Regions from separate parts of the Novosphingobium sp. TCA1 genome, predicted to be linked through region 1. Evidence: riboswitches for the same ligand, from Rfam matches in the RefSeq annotation. Region 1 holds a riboswitch; the other holds the start of a gene.
The links. Region 1 has a riboswitch for thiamine pyrophosphate ahead of NTCA1_RS13170 (TonB-dependent receptor). Riboswitches for the same ligand answer to the same signal wherever they lie in the genome.
Positions count from the first base shown of each region.

Region 1 (7,176 bases):
TTGAGCCGCAGATCCATGCGCTGGGCATCGATCAGTCCGGCCAGATGCATGCCGATCGAAAGGTCCAGCGTGGCATAGCCCTTAATGCTCTCGTCGTTCATGAAGGTCGCATATTGGCGGCCGACATATTTGAGCGCGGTGCTGCCGAACAGCCGTCCGTCGTCGTACGTGGTGCCCAGGGCGAACTGGAACTCGGGGCTTGACACCGCGCGCTTCCCCTTGGTCGGCAGGAGATCGCCGCCGACGGGCAGATCGTCACCCAGGCGCGTGTGGAGGTACTCGCCGGAGATATAGACGCTGACGCCCTTGGCCGGGCGGTAATCGATCTCGCCGTCGAGACCGTAGGACGTCTGGCTGCCGCCGTTGATGGTCGAATTGACCAGCGCCCCGCCGCTGTTCACAACCGTCGCCACCTGCCGGTTGCGGAAGTGATAGTGGAAGGCGGTCAGGGAGAAGGACAGGCTCGGACCGATATAGCGATAGCCCAGTTCTTCCGAGACGGAATACTCGTTCTTCAGGTTGCCGCTTCCGGCGCTGACCAGTTCGCCGCCGTAATAGCTGTTGTAGAGCGCGAACTCGTTGGGCGTGCGGAAGTTGGTGGTGATATTGGCGAAGAGCTGCTGCCGGTCGTCCAGCTTGTAGTGCAGCGCCGCGCGGGGCAAGGCGGCGAAGCTGTTCGACCGCACGTCCGACTGCGGCCCCGGCAGATAGTTGCGCCCGTTGCGCAGCACGTCCACGCCCTTGAAGCCGAGGTCGACGGTAAGGCGCGGAGTCAGCGCGACGCTGTCGGCCAGGAAGAAGCCCTTGGTCACCGTTTCGGTGCGGGCGTTCTCATAGGCCAGCAGCCTGCCATCGGCTGTGCGGATGGCCTTGTCCTGATAGCCCCACTGGTCGAAGGGATGGCCGTCGGCGCCGATCGATGTGTAGGACTGGGTTACGCGGTCGGTCCCATAGTCGAACCAGAGCCCGGCGGTGATCGTGTGCGCGCCGGTCTGGAAGGTCAGCTTGCTGACGTCGCCGATGCGGAACTGCTTGCCGGTCCAGTTGCCCATCACCGTTGCAAGGCCGTCCACCGCACCGGGCAGGGCGATCGGCTGGCTCAGTTCCTCGGTGCCGAGGTAATTGCCGGTCTCGGTCAGCTGGGTGCCGTACGGTGCATTGCCGTGGCCCAGCTGGAGATAGGCCGAACTGTCGAAAGTGAGCTGCTCGCTCAGCTTCAAGTGGACCGGCGCCGCCACGTAGAAATTGCGGAACGGGGCGCGGTAGAGCCGCCAGTAGTTGGTGTTCCCTTCGCTGTAGCGGCTGTCATGATTGAAATTGCGGCCAACCGCCTTCCAATCGGCCAGGGTCGGGCTGGGATAGGCCGATGTCTTGGCATCGTTGTAGGAGAAGGCGATGCTGGCACGGTTGCCGTCTCCCCATTCGCGCAGCAGCTTGGCATCGACATGCTGGCGCTGGTCGTGGCCCGCGCCGCGCCAGTTGTCCGCGCGGTTGTTGGAATAGGACACGAAGGCCTTGATCCCGCTACCCCCCAGCACGCCGGTGTCGAACCGCACGAATGCACGGCGTTCGTCGTAGGAGCCGAGCGACAGATTGACCAGGCCGCCCATTTCCGCCTTGGGATCGTCCAGCGAGAGCGAAAGCATGCCGCCCGCCGCCGCGACCACCGGGGCATCGATGGAGGCAGCGCCTTGCGCCAGCACGATCTGCCGCACGTTCTCGGCATCGGCGAACTGCGAGGGATAGGCGTAGAAATAGCCGATGTCGTTCTGCGGCGCGCCTTCCATCAGGACGCCGATCTGGTCCTGCCCCAGTCCGCGCAGGGTCAGGCCGGAACTGGTGGAGAGGCCATAGGGATCGCTGGTGGAGACATTGGCGCCGGGCAGGAGATTGACCAGCTGGAACGCGTTCAGCGTCGGCGCCTGCTTGGTGATGAAATCCGCCGAGATCGCGCTGACCGCCTGCGGCGCGGTCTGGTCCGGCAGCAGGCCCTCGGGATCGGGATGGCCGATCACCTCGATATCGGCGGGGCGTTCCGCATCGGCCGCTTCCCCTGATTCCGCAAGAGCCGGAGAGGCCAGTAGCAGAGCCGGGATCATCAGCGCCGCGCTGCTCGCCAGACGCGAACGAAAATACAGGTAATTGGCAGTCATGCTATCGGTCCGCTCCAATCGGAGGGACAGCATCGATCGCCGACCCTCCCTACGCCGGTGTCAGCCGGATCAGGTTCAGCGGGTCGTGGTCTGCTGACCACCTCTCAGCCGCGCATGAGCGGCCCCCCGGGGATCAGCGGCATCTAGGCGGTCGCAGGCCTTGTGGGAAGTGCCAATTTCAAGGTGGAGACTGTTTGAAAATCCGCTGCGGGCGGATTTTGGCGGCACCGGCCCGCTCCCCCACCCGACCTCTCACTCAGTGTATCCTGGATGGGAGGTCGACACCCTCAGCGAAAAGGTCCCCCGGACCTTTTCGTGTTCTTCGGGACGAGCTGGGCCGGTGCCGCACAAAAATGCTCTTCAGGGCATTTTTCAAACGAACTCTCAGAAACGGCGGCGCAGTTCCACGAACCAGCTTCGCGCATTGCCGATATAGGCGCCCTTTGGGCCGGTGAAGCCGGAGACGGCATAGAACTTGTCGAAGATGTTCTCGATGCGGAACTTGGCGTCGAAAATCCCGAAGTCATGCGCGATGGTCGCGTCGAACACGGTGAAGGGCTTCAGCCTGTCTCCGCTGCGGTCGATTTGCGAGGAAACGTACTGGCCGCCGAAAGAGAAGGCCGTGTCGATCGCGGCGACTTGATAGCGCGTCCAGAAACCCGCCTTGTGCTGGGGCGTGTTGGGGAAGCGATCGCCCACCGAGCGGTCTACCGCCTGTCCCTCCACCGATCCGGTGATGGTCGTATCGTTATAGGCATAGTTCGCGGAAATCAGCCAGTTCCTGGTGACATCGGCGGTCACCGTGGCCTCGATGCCCTTGCTGGTCACTTCGCCCAGCGGGGCGAGCTGGTCGATGCCGTTCACGGGTTCGAGGCTGTCGTCGATCTGGAGCACGTTGCGGCGCACGATGCGATAGGCGGCCAGCGTGGTCTGGATGCGCCCGTCGAGGAGATCGGTCTTCACCCCCGCCTCGACCTGCTGCCCCGTTTCCGGCGCGAAAGGCCCGCCCGCAAGGGGAGACTGGTCGGCAACGCTCTGCGGCTCGAAAGCCTCGGACCAGCTGACGTAGAGCGATACGTCCGAACGCGGCTTGTAGATCGCCCCGGCGCGGAAGGTGGTGGCGGCGGAACTGGCGGTTTCGCTTGCGATGTAGTCGTTGTCGTCGAACCAGTCCCGGCGCACGCCGCCGACCAGGATCACATGCTCGCCCAGTCCCATCTGTTCCTGGAGATAGACGCCCCGGCGCAGCGCGCGGGCGTCGCTGTAGGAGGGCGTCACGCCCGAAAGATCGGGGCGGCTGTCGGTCGTATAGTCGGGATCGATCAGCGAGCGCGTGGGCACGTTGCGGGAGGCATAGTTGGTCGCGCTGGAATCCTCGCGGTACCAGTCGCCGCCGAACAGGACGGTGTGGCTGATCGGGCCGGTATCGAACTTGCCGACCAGATTGGCGCCGAACGAGAGACCTTTCACCTTGCGGTGCTGGTCGCGGTATTCGCGGGTGACGGTATCGTAGACCCCGTCCCCGTCGGTATCGCGCAAGGCGACGGGCTCGTGGTACTTCTGCTCCTCGTCGTACTTGAACCAGCGTCCCGCGACATTGAACGACAGCGCGTCCGACAGCCTGCTGTCCAGCCGCGCCTGCGTGACCAGTCCATTGTAGCGGATGTAGTCGTCGGGATCGTTGTGGTTCCAGCTGCGCTTGGCGTAGAAGTTGCCGTCGGCATCGATCGGAATGCCGCGCAGGCGATTGCCGGGCAGGTTCTGGTCGTAGTCGGTGACCTGCACGGTCAGCTTGGTGTCCGGCGCCAGCTTCACGGCAAGCCCGGCATCGCCCACGAATGTGCGGCTGCTGGCATGGTCGCGGTAGCTGTCCATATCCTCGTAGAACAGACCCACGCGCCCGGTAACCGTACCGTTCGCGTCAAGCGGACCGGTCACGTCGCCCGAGGCGCCGTAGCGATTCCGCCCGCCCCCGATCACCCGCAAATTGCCGCCGAAGACCTCGCCCGGCTTCTTGGTCACGTAGTTGATCGTGCCGCCCGGAGAGCCCGAGCCATAGAGCATGCCCGCCGGACCTTTCAGGAATTCCACCCGTTCGATGGTGAAAAGCTGCGGCACCGAGAAGGTCTGGAACGGATCACCGCGCAGGCCGTCGTAATAGGTCACGTCCTGGCTGAAACCGCGATAGGTGACGGTCGCGTAGTTGTCCGCGCTGACGCCGGGCACGTTGCGATAGAGGTCGCGGATATCGCGGGCGCCCTGGTCCTCGATCATCTCGCTGTTGATGACCTGGACGGACTGCGGCACGTCGAGGGGGTCGGCGGCGATCTTGCCGATCTCGGTCTGCGTCACCCGGTAGAGCTTCTGCGCGCGGGCCGTGACGACGATGTTCTCGCCGCCATCGGCTTCCGCTCCCGCATCGGCAGTGGCGTCCTCGGCCCATGCGGGCGTGACCAAGGCAAAGGCCAGTGCGGCAGTGGAGACGGCAAAGGGAACACGCGCGGAAAGACCACCGGAAATAACGCGAGCGCGCGCACGGCGCGAACGAGACGAACGTAGCACTGAAATATCGACCCCTGCTGGAAAAGAGGCATTCCTCTTTCCGAAAGAAGGCGCGTGCCGATTGGCGTTGCGAGCCCGTTCTGTCCTATCCGCAAACGTTTGCTAATGCGAACGCCTCGCATTCGCAACATATTTTTACGCTCTGTAACAAAGGGGAGCCTCCCCGTCTTCAGGCCCGGTTAACAGCCCCCGTTACGGACGATGCATCAGGGAAGGCGCGTAACCAGCAGCGGCAAGCGGTCCACCGCATTGCCCGAGATCTGGAGCAGATAAGTGCCGGGCTTGAGCGTGAAGTCCACCATCTTGCGAATGCCCGAGCAGTCCGGGCCGTGGCCATGCGCGGTGGACGTCATGACGCTGCCCTTGCCCACCGTCGCCCCTGCCTTCACGACATCCACCCAGGCCGCCGCGCCAAGCGCGACGCGGTAGCTGCCCGCTTCGGCAACGGTGAAAGTATAGAGCCCGCCGAAGCTGGAGGAACTGCCGGGCTTTTCCGGGCGCTGGGGATAGCGCAGCTCTGCGGTCGGCCGCAGACCGCCTGCCACGGCCTTGCCGACGTCAAGCTTCGCGCCCGAAAGCGAGCGCGTATCACGCGCAGCAAGCAGCGGTTTGCGCGCATTCCAGGCCGCGAGTTCGGGCGGCAGATCGACCGGGTCCGATGGACAGGACATCGGGCTCGGCATGGCCCCCGGCGCATGATCGCCATGGGCAGCGGGCGCCTGCGGCGATGGGGAAGGCCCGACCGGAGATTGCATCGGAAACTGCTCCGGCGAGACCCGGGACTGTGCCTGCGCCTGTGCCTGCGCCGCAGCCGTGCCGAAGGGCGCGGCCGTGACGAGTATGGCTGCCAGTAAAGGCGCCGCGCCCCGCCCGATACTACGCGGCGCGACCGTGATCGCAATCTTACCGGAAGCACTCTGGTGGCAATGGTCTGTCATCTTCGCCCTCAACTGTCTGCGGCCGGATATAGCGAATTGCGCAAGGTGCAATAGGCCAAAAAAACCGATGCCATTCACCCCGAACGACAAGGGTACAGGCACTTGAACGCCCGATTGCCGCGCCGGGTTTCGACCGGATCGCTGAAGCCGGGTCGGCCTAGCGCATCCGTTCGCTCAGATAGTCCACGAAAACCCGCACCCGCGCGGGCATGTTGGCGCCGCCTGCAAAGACCGCGTGGATCAGTTCCACGTCGCCCGGATTGAAGTCCTCCAGGATCGGAACCAGCCGTCCCGACGCGATTTCGTCCACCACGCTGAACCGGCCGACGCGGGTGATCCCCACCCCGTCCGCCGCCAGCTGGCCTAGCGTCTCGCCGTTGTTGGCCTCCAGAGTGCCGCGCACGCTGAGCGCATAGTCGCGCCCCTCGCGCCGGAAGGGCCAGACCGGCTCCGCCCGGCGGAAGTTGAAGTTCAGGCAATTGTGACCGTGCAGGTCTTCCGGCACTTGCGGCGTGCCGTGCCGCGCAAGATAGGCCGGAGCGGCCACGATCACGCGGCGGTTCTCGCCCAGTTTGCGCGCCGTCAGCGCGCTGTCCGCCAGCGGCCCGAAGCGGATCGCCACATCGGCTGCTCCCGCCGCGACGTCGACCAGTTGGTCGGTCACGCCGATATCGACCAGAATATGCGGATAGCGGCGGGCGAACTCGCCGAGCAGCGGCACGACGGTCAGGCGGCCATGGGCATGGGACACGCTGATGCGCAGCCGACCGCGCGGGGTGCCGCGATCGGCAATGGCCTGCTCCGCGTCGTCGAGATCGGCCAGGATCCGCCGCGCCGCGCCCAGATAGGCCTGCCCTTCGGCCGTCAGGGAGAGCGCGCGGGTAGTCCGCAGCAGCAGCCTTACGCCAAGGCGCGCCTCTATGCGGTCCACGGTACGGCTGACTGCCGAAGGGGTCAGGCCCAGCAAGCGCCCCGCGGCGGAAAAGCTGCCTTCCGCCGCCACCGTCGAGAACACCTCCAGCGCCCGGGCCCGGTCCGCGCCGAGCGGTGCCTTTGCATCGGATTCAAAAATCTTTCGCATTCATGCAGCCTACCGCGCCGATGCCCGGCAGTCCATTTTTGCATCTCGGAACACGGGGTCAGGACCCCGAGGAAAGGTTTTACGATGGAATACCGCCAGTTGGGCGCCTCGGGCCTGCGCGTACCTGCCCTCAGCTTCGGCACCGGCACTTTTGGCGGCACCGGGCCGCTGTTTGGCGCCTGGGGCACCAGCGATGTCGCCGAAGCGAGGCGGCTGGTGGACATCTGCCTGGAAGCGGGCGTCAACCTGTTCGACACCGCCGACGTCTATTCGAACGGCGCCTCCGAGGAAGTGCTGGGCGCGGCCATCAAGGGGCGGCGCGGCGAGGTGCTGGTCTCGACCAAGACCGGCCTACCCACCGGAGACGGCCCCGGCGATTGGGGCGTTTCGCGCTCGCGCCTGATCAGGGCCGTGGAGAATGCCCTGCACCGTCTCGGCACGG
Region 1 covers NZ_BLJH01000010.1:11,882-19,057, forward strand. Annotated here, with positions in the region: gene NTCA1_RS13170 (TonB-dependent receptor) at 1-2,099, opposite strand, end outside; TPP riboswitch at 2,183-2,292, opposite strand; gene NTCA1_RS13175 (TonB-dependent siderophore receptor) at 2,538-4,715, opposite strand; gene NTCA1_RS13180 (hypothetical protein) at 4,922-5,653, opposite strand; gene NTCA1_RS13185 (LysR family transcriptional regulator) at 5,811-6,734, opposite strand; gene NTCA1_RS13190 (aldo/keto reductase) at 6,819-7,176, shown strand, end outside.

Region 2 (7,176 bases), on a different contig from region 1:
TCAATCGTGCTCGCGCCCGCCCGAGCCCATGTAGAGTTCGCTGCCGGTTTCCCGGAACACCTTGCTCATCTCGGCCATGCCCGCCTCGGCCTCAAGGATGGCCAGCTTGCCGCCCTCCTCTGCGGCGATGAAGCCGGTCGAGGGCTGGTTCTGCTTCGCCGCGAAGTCCCGCACTTCCTGCGAAATCTTCATCGAACAGAACTTCGGCCCGCACATCGAGCAGAAATGCGCGGACTTGGCGCCCTCGGCCGGAAGCGTCTGGTCGTGGTACTGCTCGGCGGTGTCGGGATCGAGGCTGAGGTTGAACTGGTCGCGCCAGCGGAATTCAAAACGGGCGCGAGACAGCGCATCGTCGCGGACTTTGGCGGCGGGGTGGCCCTTTGCCAGATCGGCGGCATGGGCGGCCAGCTTGTAGGTGACGACGCCGACTTTCACATCGTCGCGGTCCGGCAGGCCGAGATGCTCCTTGGGCGTGACGTAGCAGAGCATCGCCGTGCCGTACCAGCCGATCATGGCCGCGCCGATGCCGCTGGTAATGTGGTCGTAGCCCGGCGCGATGTCGGTCACGAGCGGCCCGAGGGTGTAGAACGGCGCCTCGCCGCAAGCCTCAAGCTGCTTGTCCATGTTCTCCTTCACCTTGTGCATCGGCACATGGCCCGGCCCCTCGATCATCACCTGCACGTCCTGCGCCCAGGCGCGCTTGGTCAGTTCGCCAAGGGTGTAGAGTTCGGCGAACTGCGCCTCGTCATTGGCGTCCGCAATCGAGCCGGGGCGAAGGCCGTCGCCCAGCGAATAGGCGACGTCGTAGGCCTTCATGATCTCGGTGATCTCGTCGAAGCGTTCGTAGAGGAACGATTCGCGGTGATGGGCAAGACACCACTTGGCCATGATCGAGCCGCCCCGGCTGACGATGCCGGTCACGCGCTTGGCGGCGAGCGGCACGAACGGCAGGCGCACGCCGGCGTGGATGGTGAAGTAGTCCACGCCCTGCTCGGCCTGTTCGATCAGCGTGTCGCGGAAGACTTCCCAAGTCAGGTCCTCGGCAATCCCGCCGACCTTTTCCAGCGCCTGATAGATCGGCACGGTGCCGATCGGTACGGGGGAGTTGCGGATGATCCATTCGCGGGTGTCGTGGATGTTGCGGCCGGTGGAGAGGTCCATCACCGTGTCCGCGCCCCAGCGGATCGACCAGACCATCTTGTCGACCTCGCTCGCCACGTCCGAGGCGACGGCGGAGTTGCCGATATTGGCGTTGATCTTCACCAGGAAGTTGCGGCCGATCGCCATCGGCTCGCTTTCGGGGTGGTTGATGTTGGAGGGGATGATCGCCCGGCCGCGCGCCACTTCCTCGCGCACGAATTCGGGGGTGACGTAGTCCGGGATCGCCGCACCCCAGTCCTGCCCGTCGCGCGCATATTCCTTCAGCATTGCGCGGCCAAGGTTCTCACGCTCGGCGACGTATTCCATCTCCGGCGTGATGATGCCGCGCCGGGCGTAGTGCATCTGGCTGACGTTCATGCCCGGCTTCGCACGCAGCGGGCGCTTCACCACGTTGGGGAACGCCGGGACTCCGCCCGAGCGGTCCGGGCCGAGCTGGCCGTTGTCCTCCGGCTTCACCGCGCGGGCGTCGTATTCCTCCACGTCGCCGCGGGCGAGAATCCATGTCCGGCGCTTGGCGGCAAGACCGGCGGCAATATCGATGGTGACGTTCGGATCGGTGTAGGGACCGGAAGTGTCGTAGACACGAACCGGCGCCTCGCCCGAACCGGGCTCAAGGTGAATTTCCCGCATGGCAACGCCAAGCGGCCCGACATGAATCTTCTTCGACCCGCGAATGGGTCCGGTGGTAACGCCGATCTCCAGCTTGGAGTTGATGTCGGCCATAAGCGATTTTCCTTCGACTTATGGACGAAAGAAAGGTCGCGACAAGAATAGTCCTGTGGCCCGCCCTTCCCTCCGCCCGTGTTAACGGGTTCAGGTTCAACGGGTCGGGCAGCGTGACCTGCCCCTCTCAGCCATTTGTTTCCTTTCGGCTTTCGCAATAGCGAAAACCTTGGGCACAGGCTCCCCGGGGATGGCGGGACGATAGACGCGGCTTTCCCAGCCGTCTAGGTCCTCCAACAGACATGCCGATGATCTATCGCCTCGACGCAGCCGCCCGCGAAGTCGCCCGCACGTTCGGTGCCGAGGCGGGAGACGACCCCTGGCCCGGCGGCCCGGTTTCGGCGGGCGGCTTTGCGCCCGTCATCACCATGGGGCGCGAGTTCGTGGCGGGTCCGCGCCCGGAAAAACGCCTGCCGCGCCGGATGATCCCGCGCCTCTGGGGCGTACCACCGCCGCCGCAGGGCTGGGATGAAAGGCGCCACGGCATCCTCACCGTGCGCAATCTGGAAAGCCCGTTCTGGATCGGCAACTTGCGCAACAGCGAGTTCCGCTGCCTCGTGCCCGCCAGTGCCTTCATGGAATGGGGCAAGGTCGATCCGCGCGACGGCAAGCGCCGCCAGTGCTGGTTCGGCGCCGCCGACCAGCCGATCTTTGCGATGGCGGGGGTGTGGAAGGACAGCGAAGTGCCCAGCTTCGCCCTGCTCACTTGCGAGGCCAACGCCGCCCTGCGCAGCGAGGGGCGCGACACGATGCCGGTGATCCTTCCCCCCGAAACCCAGGATATCTGGCTGCGCGGCGACTGGAAGCGCGCGGCAGAGCTGGTCGCGCCTTATTCGTCGTCCCTGATGAAGGTGCGGGTTGCCGGTGCCTGAACCCGCCCGAGCCTTGTCGCCCCGAACGGAACCGGGGCGACATCAATCCAAGGTTTCAGGCCTTCAGCCCAGCAGCTCGGCCATTTCCACCACGCGCTTCTCGCGCGCGCTCAGTTCCGCCGCAGCGCCGATGGCCACTGCCATCAGTCCGTCGCGCGCCGTCACCTGAACCTCGCCCTCGCCGCGAACGGCGCGGGCAAAGGCCTCATGCTGATAGAACGTCGCGCCGTGGTGCGATCCGGCGTCCATCGCCGCTTCGTCCACCGCCACATGCCAGCGCTCCACCGACTTCGGCCCCGGCCAGCCCACACGCGGCGACCAGACGAGATCGCCCGGTGGGATCAGCACGTCGAGGCGGCCCTTGTCGCCGGTCGCGCTCATCTCTTCCTGGTGCTCGGCCCCTTCCGCGAACATGCAGAGGTCCAACAGCGCGCGGCTGCCGTCCGCGAAATCGACGGTGGTGAAGCTGTTGTCGATGATGTCGGGCTGGCGGCCGTCATATCGCTCATCCAGATGGTTCACGTCCATCGCGCCCGAGCAATAGACCCGCACCGGCTCCGAGCGGGTGATCAGGCGCATGAGGTCGAAGAAGTGACAGCACTTCTCCACCATGGTGCCGCCGGTATTGACCGAGAAACGGTTCCAGTCGCGCACTTTCACCAGGAACGGGAAGCGGTGCTCGCGGATCGAGAGCATGTGCAGGCGGCCGACCTTGCCGCCGTGGATCTCGTCGATGAAGGCCTTGGCTGGCGGCATGAAGCGGTATTCCATGCCGGTCCAGAACGGGGCCTTGCAGGCCTCCGCGCGCTCGACGACCCAGCGGGCATCCTCCATCGTCGTGCAGAGCGGCTTTTCGCAGAGGATCGCCACGTCGCTGTCCAGCAGCGGCTCCAGCACGTCGCGGTGCGTGAAATTCGGTGAGACGACCACCACGGCATCGAGCCCGGCATTGGCGATCATGCTGGCGCTGTCGGCATATTCGGCCACGCCCTCGGCCTTTTCGCCCAGGGCGTCCTTGGCCCAGCCGAGCGAGGTCGGCTCGGGATCGGCGATGGCGACCACTTCGGCGCCTTCGAGGATCTTGAGGTTGTGGATGTGCTCGACACCCATCATCCCGGTGCCGACAATTCCGTAACGCAGCGTCTCTACCATTTCACGACTCCATGTGTCATGTGGCGGTCCATGACCTCCCCAACGACGCTGCGCCTATCGGCCCAACCCGTCCCGCTCGGCAAGAGCGGAATTTCCGTTTTTCCGATTGCCTGGGGCATGTGGCGGCTCGCCCGACCCGACGGCAACGACGATATCGGCGCCATCGTCGCCCGCATCGAAGCGGCGCTTGAAGCGGGGATCACCCTGTTCGACACCGCCGACATCTACGGCTGCGACGCCGCGCTCGGCTTCGGCGGTGCGGAAGTGCTGCTGGGCAAGGCGCTCGCTGCCCGCCCGGACCTGCGCGACCGCATGACCATCGCCACCAAGGGCGGCATCGTGCTGGGCATTCCCTACGACTCCAGCCCGGACTACCTGAACAAGGCGCTCGCAGCCTCGCTCGAACGCCTTGGCCTGCCCTCGGTTGAACTCTACCAGATCCACCGCCGCGACTTCCTGGCCCACCCGCGCGACGTGGCCGAAACCCTCGCCGCCATGGTCGAGAGCGGCAAGGTCAAGGCGATCGGCGTCTCCAACTACAGCCCCGCCGAATTCGAAGCGCTCCAGGCCTACCTGCCCTTCCCCATCGTCTCCACCCAGCCGGAATTCTCGGCCGCGCGCTATGCGCCGCTCTATGACGGCACGCTGGACCAGGCGATGGCCCGCGACGTGGCGGTGCTAGCATGGTCGCCGCTGGGCGGCGGACGACTGGCTGCGGGCTCGGAAGACCCGGTAGCGAAGCTGGTAGCTGCACAGGGCGCGCGCTATGGCACCGATGCCGCCGCTGCGGCGCTGTCGTGGATCATGGCCCATCCCTCGCGCGCCATTCCCATCGTCGGCTCGCAAACCCCCGAGCGCATTCTCGCCTCGCGCGATGCCCTGAAGGTCGAATGGACGGCTTCGGAATGGTATGCCGTGCTCGAAGCCTCGATGGGAGCACGCCTGCCGTGACACGCGATCCTTGCGAGATCAGCTGGTTTTCGGCGCTCTGCGACGATGACTACGAGTTCCTCGGCCAGCCGGACCCGATGCTGCGCTCCAGCTGGGAGCATTGCCGCAACATCGTGACGACGGCTGAGGAAGGCGGCTTCGACAACGTGCTGCTACCCTCGGGCTATGCGCTCGGCATCGACACTACCGCCTTCGCCGCCGCCATCGCCACGCAGGTCCGCCGCATCAAGCTGCTGATGGCCGTGCGCATCGGCGAGATGTGGCCCGCCCAGCTCGCCCGCCAGATCGCCACCATCGATCAGATCCTCGGTGGTAGGCTGAACATAAACATCATCTCCAGCGAGATGCCCGGCGAAACCCTCGACGGCGGCGCCCGCTACGAGCGCACGACCGAGGCCATCGAGATCCTGCGCACCCTTCTCTCGGGCCAGTCGCTCGACCATCAGGGCCGCTTCTGGAACCTCAAGCTCGACGCCCCGCGCATGATCGCGCCGGGCTCGAAATGCCCGCCGCTCTATTTCGGCGGCCTCTCCGAGCCCGCCCGCGAAGTGGCCGCCAAGGGCTGCGACGTCTACCTCATGTGGCCCGACCGCATGGAAGCGGTGAAGGAAACCATCGCCGACATGCGCGCCCGCGCCGCCAAATACGGGCGCTCCTTGCGCTTCGGCTACCGCGTCCACGTGATCGTGCGCGAGACCGAAGCCGATGCGCGCCTCGCCGCCGACCGCCTGCTCTCGCGCCTCGACGCGGCAGAAGGCGCGGCGATCCGCGCGCGTTCGCTGGATTCGCAGTCGGTCGGCGTGCAAGCACAGGCCGCGCTGCGCGAAACCGCCAGCGACGACGGCTATGCCGAAGACAACCTCTGGACCGGCATCGGCCGCGCCCGCTCGGGCTGCGGCGCGGCGATCGTCGGCGACCCGGATCAGGTGCTGGCGAAGCTTCAGGCTTATCGTGAGGCCAGGATCGATGCCTTCATCCTCTCCGGCTACCCGCACGCCGCCGAGGCCGACCTGTTCGCGCGGCATGTGCTGCCGCGGATCGATCACGGGCCGCTGGCTTTTTAAGGACAAGGAGAAAGCAGGGGGTCAACACCCCCTGCACCCCCATTACCGTCTAGGTCAGGCGGGCCAACCGCGTCGTGCGCCCATAGCGGCGTCGGGAGACGTAATGGCTGCGCCGCAAGGAGCGCGGAACCGATAAGTAGCGCCTAAGGTCGACATTCCGAGGGTCTGGGGGATCATCCCCCAGGACTTTTCTCCCTAGAATTTCTTGTTCGCCCCTGCCCCCCGCCGTCGCTAGACGATCCGCGATGCAGAAATTCTCCCAGACCCGGTCGCGCCGCGCATGACCCTTTCCCCGCGCCGCCGCTGGCTGCTTTTCGCTCTCGCCCTGACGGCGGGCGTGCTCAATCTCGTCGATCGCCAGATCATCTCGGTGCTGAAGCCGACGATCGCCGCCGATCTCGGCTGGAGCGACGACGACTACGGCACCCTGGCCGCCTGGTTCCAGGCGGGCGCCGCCTTCGGCTTCCTTGCGGCGGGCTGGATCGTTGATCGGCTGGGCGCGAAGTGGGCCAACGCGGCGGGCGTGGCGGCATGGTCGCTGGCGGCGATGACGCATGGCTGGGCGCATACATTCAGCCAGTTCGTGCTCTGCCGCATCGGCTTGGGCGCCACGGAATCGATGGGCACGCCGGCGGGCGTGAAGACCATCGCGACGATCTTTCCGCCGAACTTGCGCTCGCTGGGCTTCGGGCTTTCGAACGCGATGAACAGCCTGGGCGCGATCCTGGCCCCGCTGGGGATCCCGCTGGTGGCGGCGGTCTGGGGCTGGCGCGCGGCTTTCGTGCTGGCAGGCGCGGTCGGGCTTGTTTGGGTCATGGCCTGGCTCGCCGCCTCGCGCGGGGTGGACTTCGGCGACCGCCAGCCTGCGGGTTCGGGCAACCTCATTTCCGGCGACAAACTGTTCCTCAAGGAAGGCCGCACCTGGACGATCGCGCTGGCCAAGGTCCTGTCGGACGCGACCTGGTGGCTCATGCTGTTCTGGATGCCGGACTACTTCAACCGGCAGTTCGGCCTTTCCGGCACCGAGCTCGGCCCGCCGCTGGCGCTGGCCTATTGCGGTTCGGCGGCAGGTTCACTGATCTCCGGTTTCGCCGCCAACCGCCTGCTGTCGAGCGGGTGGAGCGCCAATCGCACGCGCAAGACGCTGATGCTGATCTCCGCGCTCTGCGTGGTGCCGGTACCGCTGGCGCTCCATGTCGAGGGTTACTGGCCCGCCGTCGCCCTGATGGCGCTGACACTCGCGGGGCATCAGG
Region 2 covers NZ_BLJH01000011.1:155,773-162,948, reverse strand. Annotated here, with positions in the region: gene thiC (phosphomethylpyrimidine synthase ThiC) at 1-1,884, opposite strand; TPP riboswitch at 1,935-2,081, opposite strand; gene NTCA1_RS14460 (SOS response-associated peptidase family protein) at 2,127-2,756, shown strand; gene NTCA1_RS14455 (Gfo/Idh/MocA family protein) at 2,820-3,908, opposite strand; gene NTCA1_RS14450 (aldo/keto reductase family oxidoreductase) at 3,939-4,859, shown strand; gene NTCA1_RS14445 (LLM class flavin-dependent oxidoreductase) at 4,856-5,923, shown strand; gene NTCA1_RS14440 (MFS transporter) at 6,204-7,176, shown strand, end outside.
Region 2: linked by a shared signal. The riboswitch ahead of thiC (phosphomethylpyrimidine synthase ThiC) and the one ahead of NTCA1_RS13170 (TonB-dependent receptor) in region 1 are both predicted to bind thiamine pyrophosphate.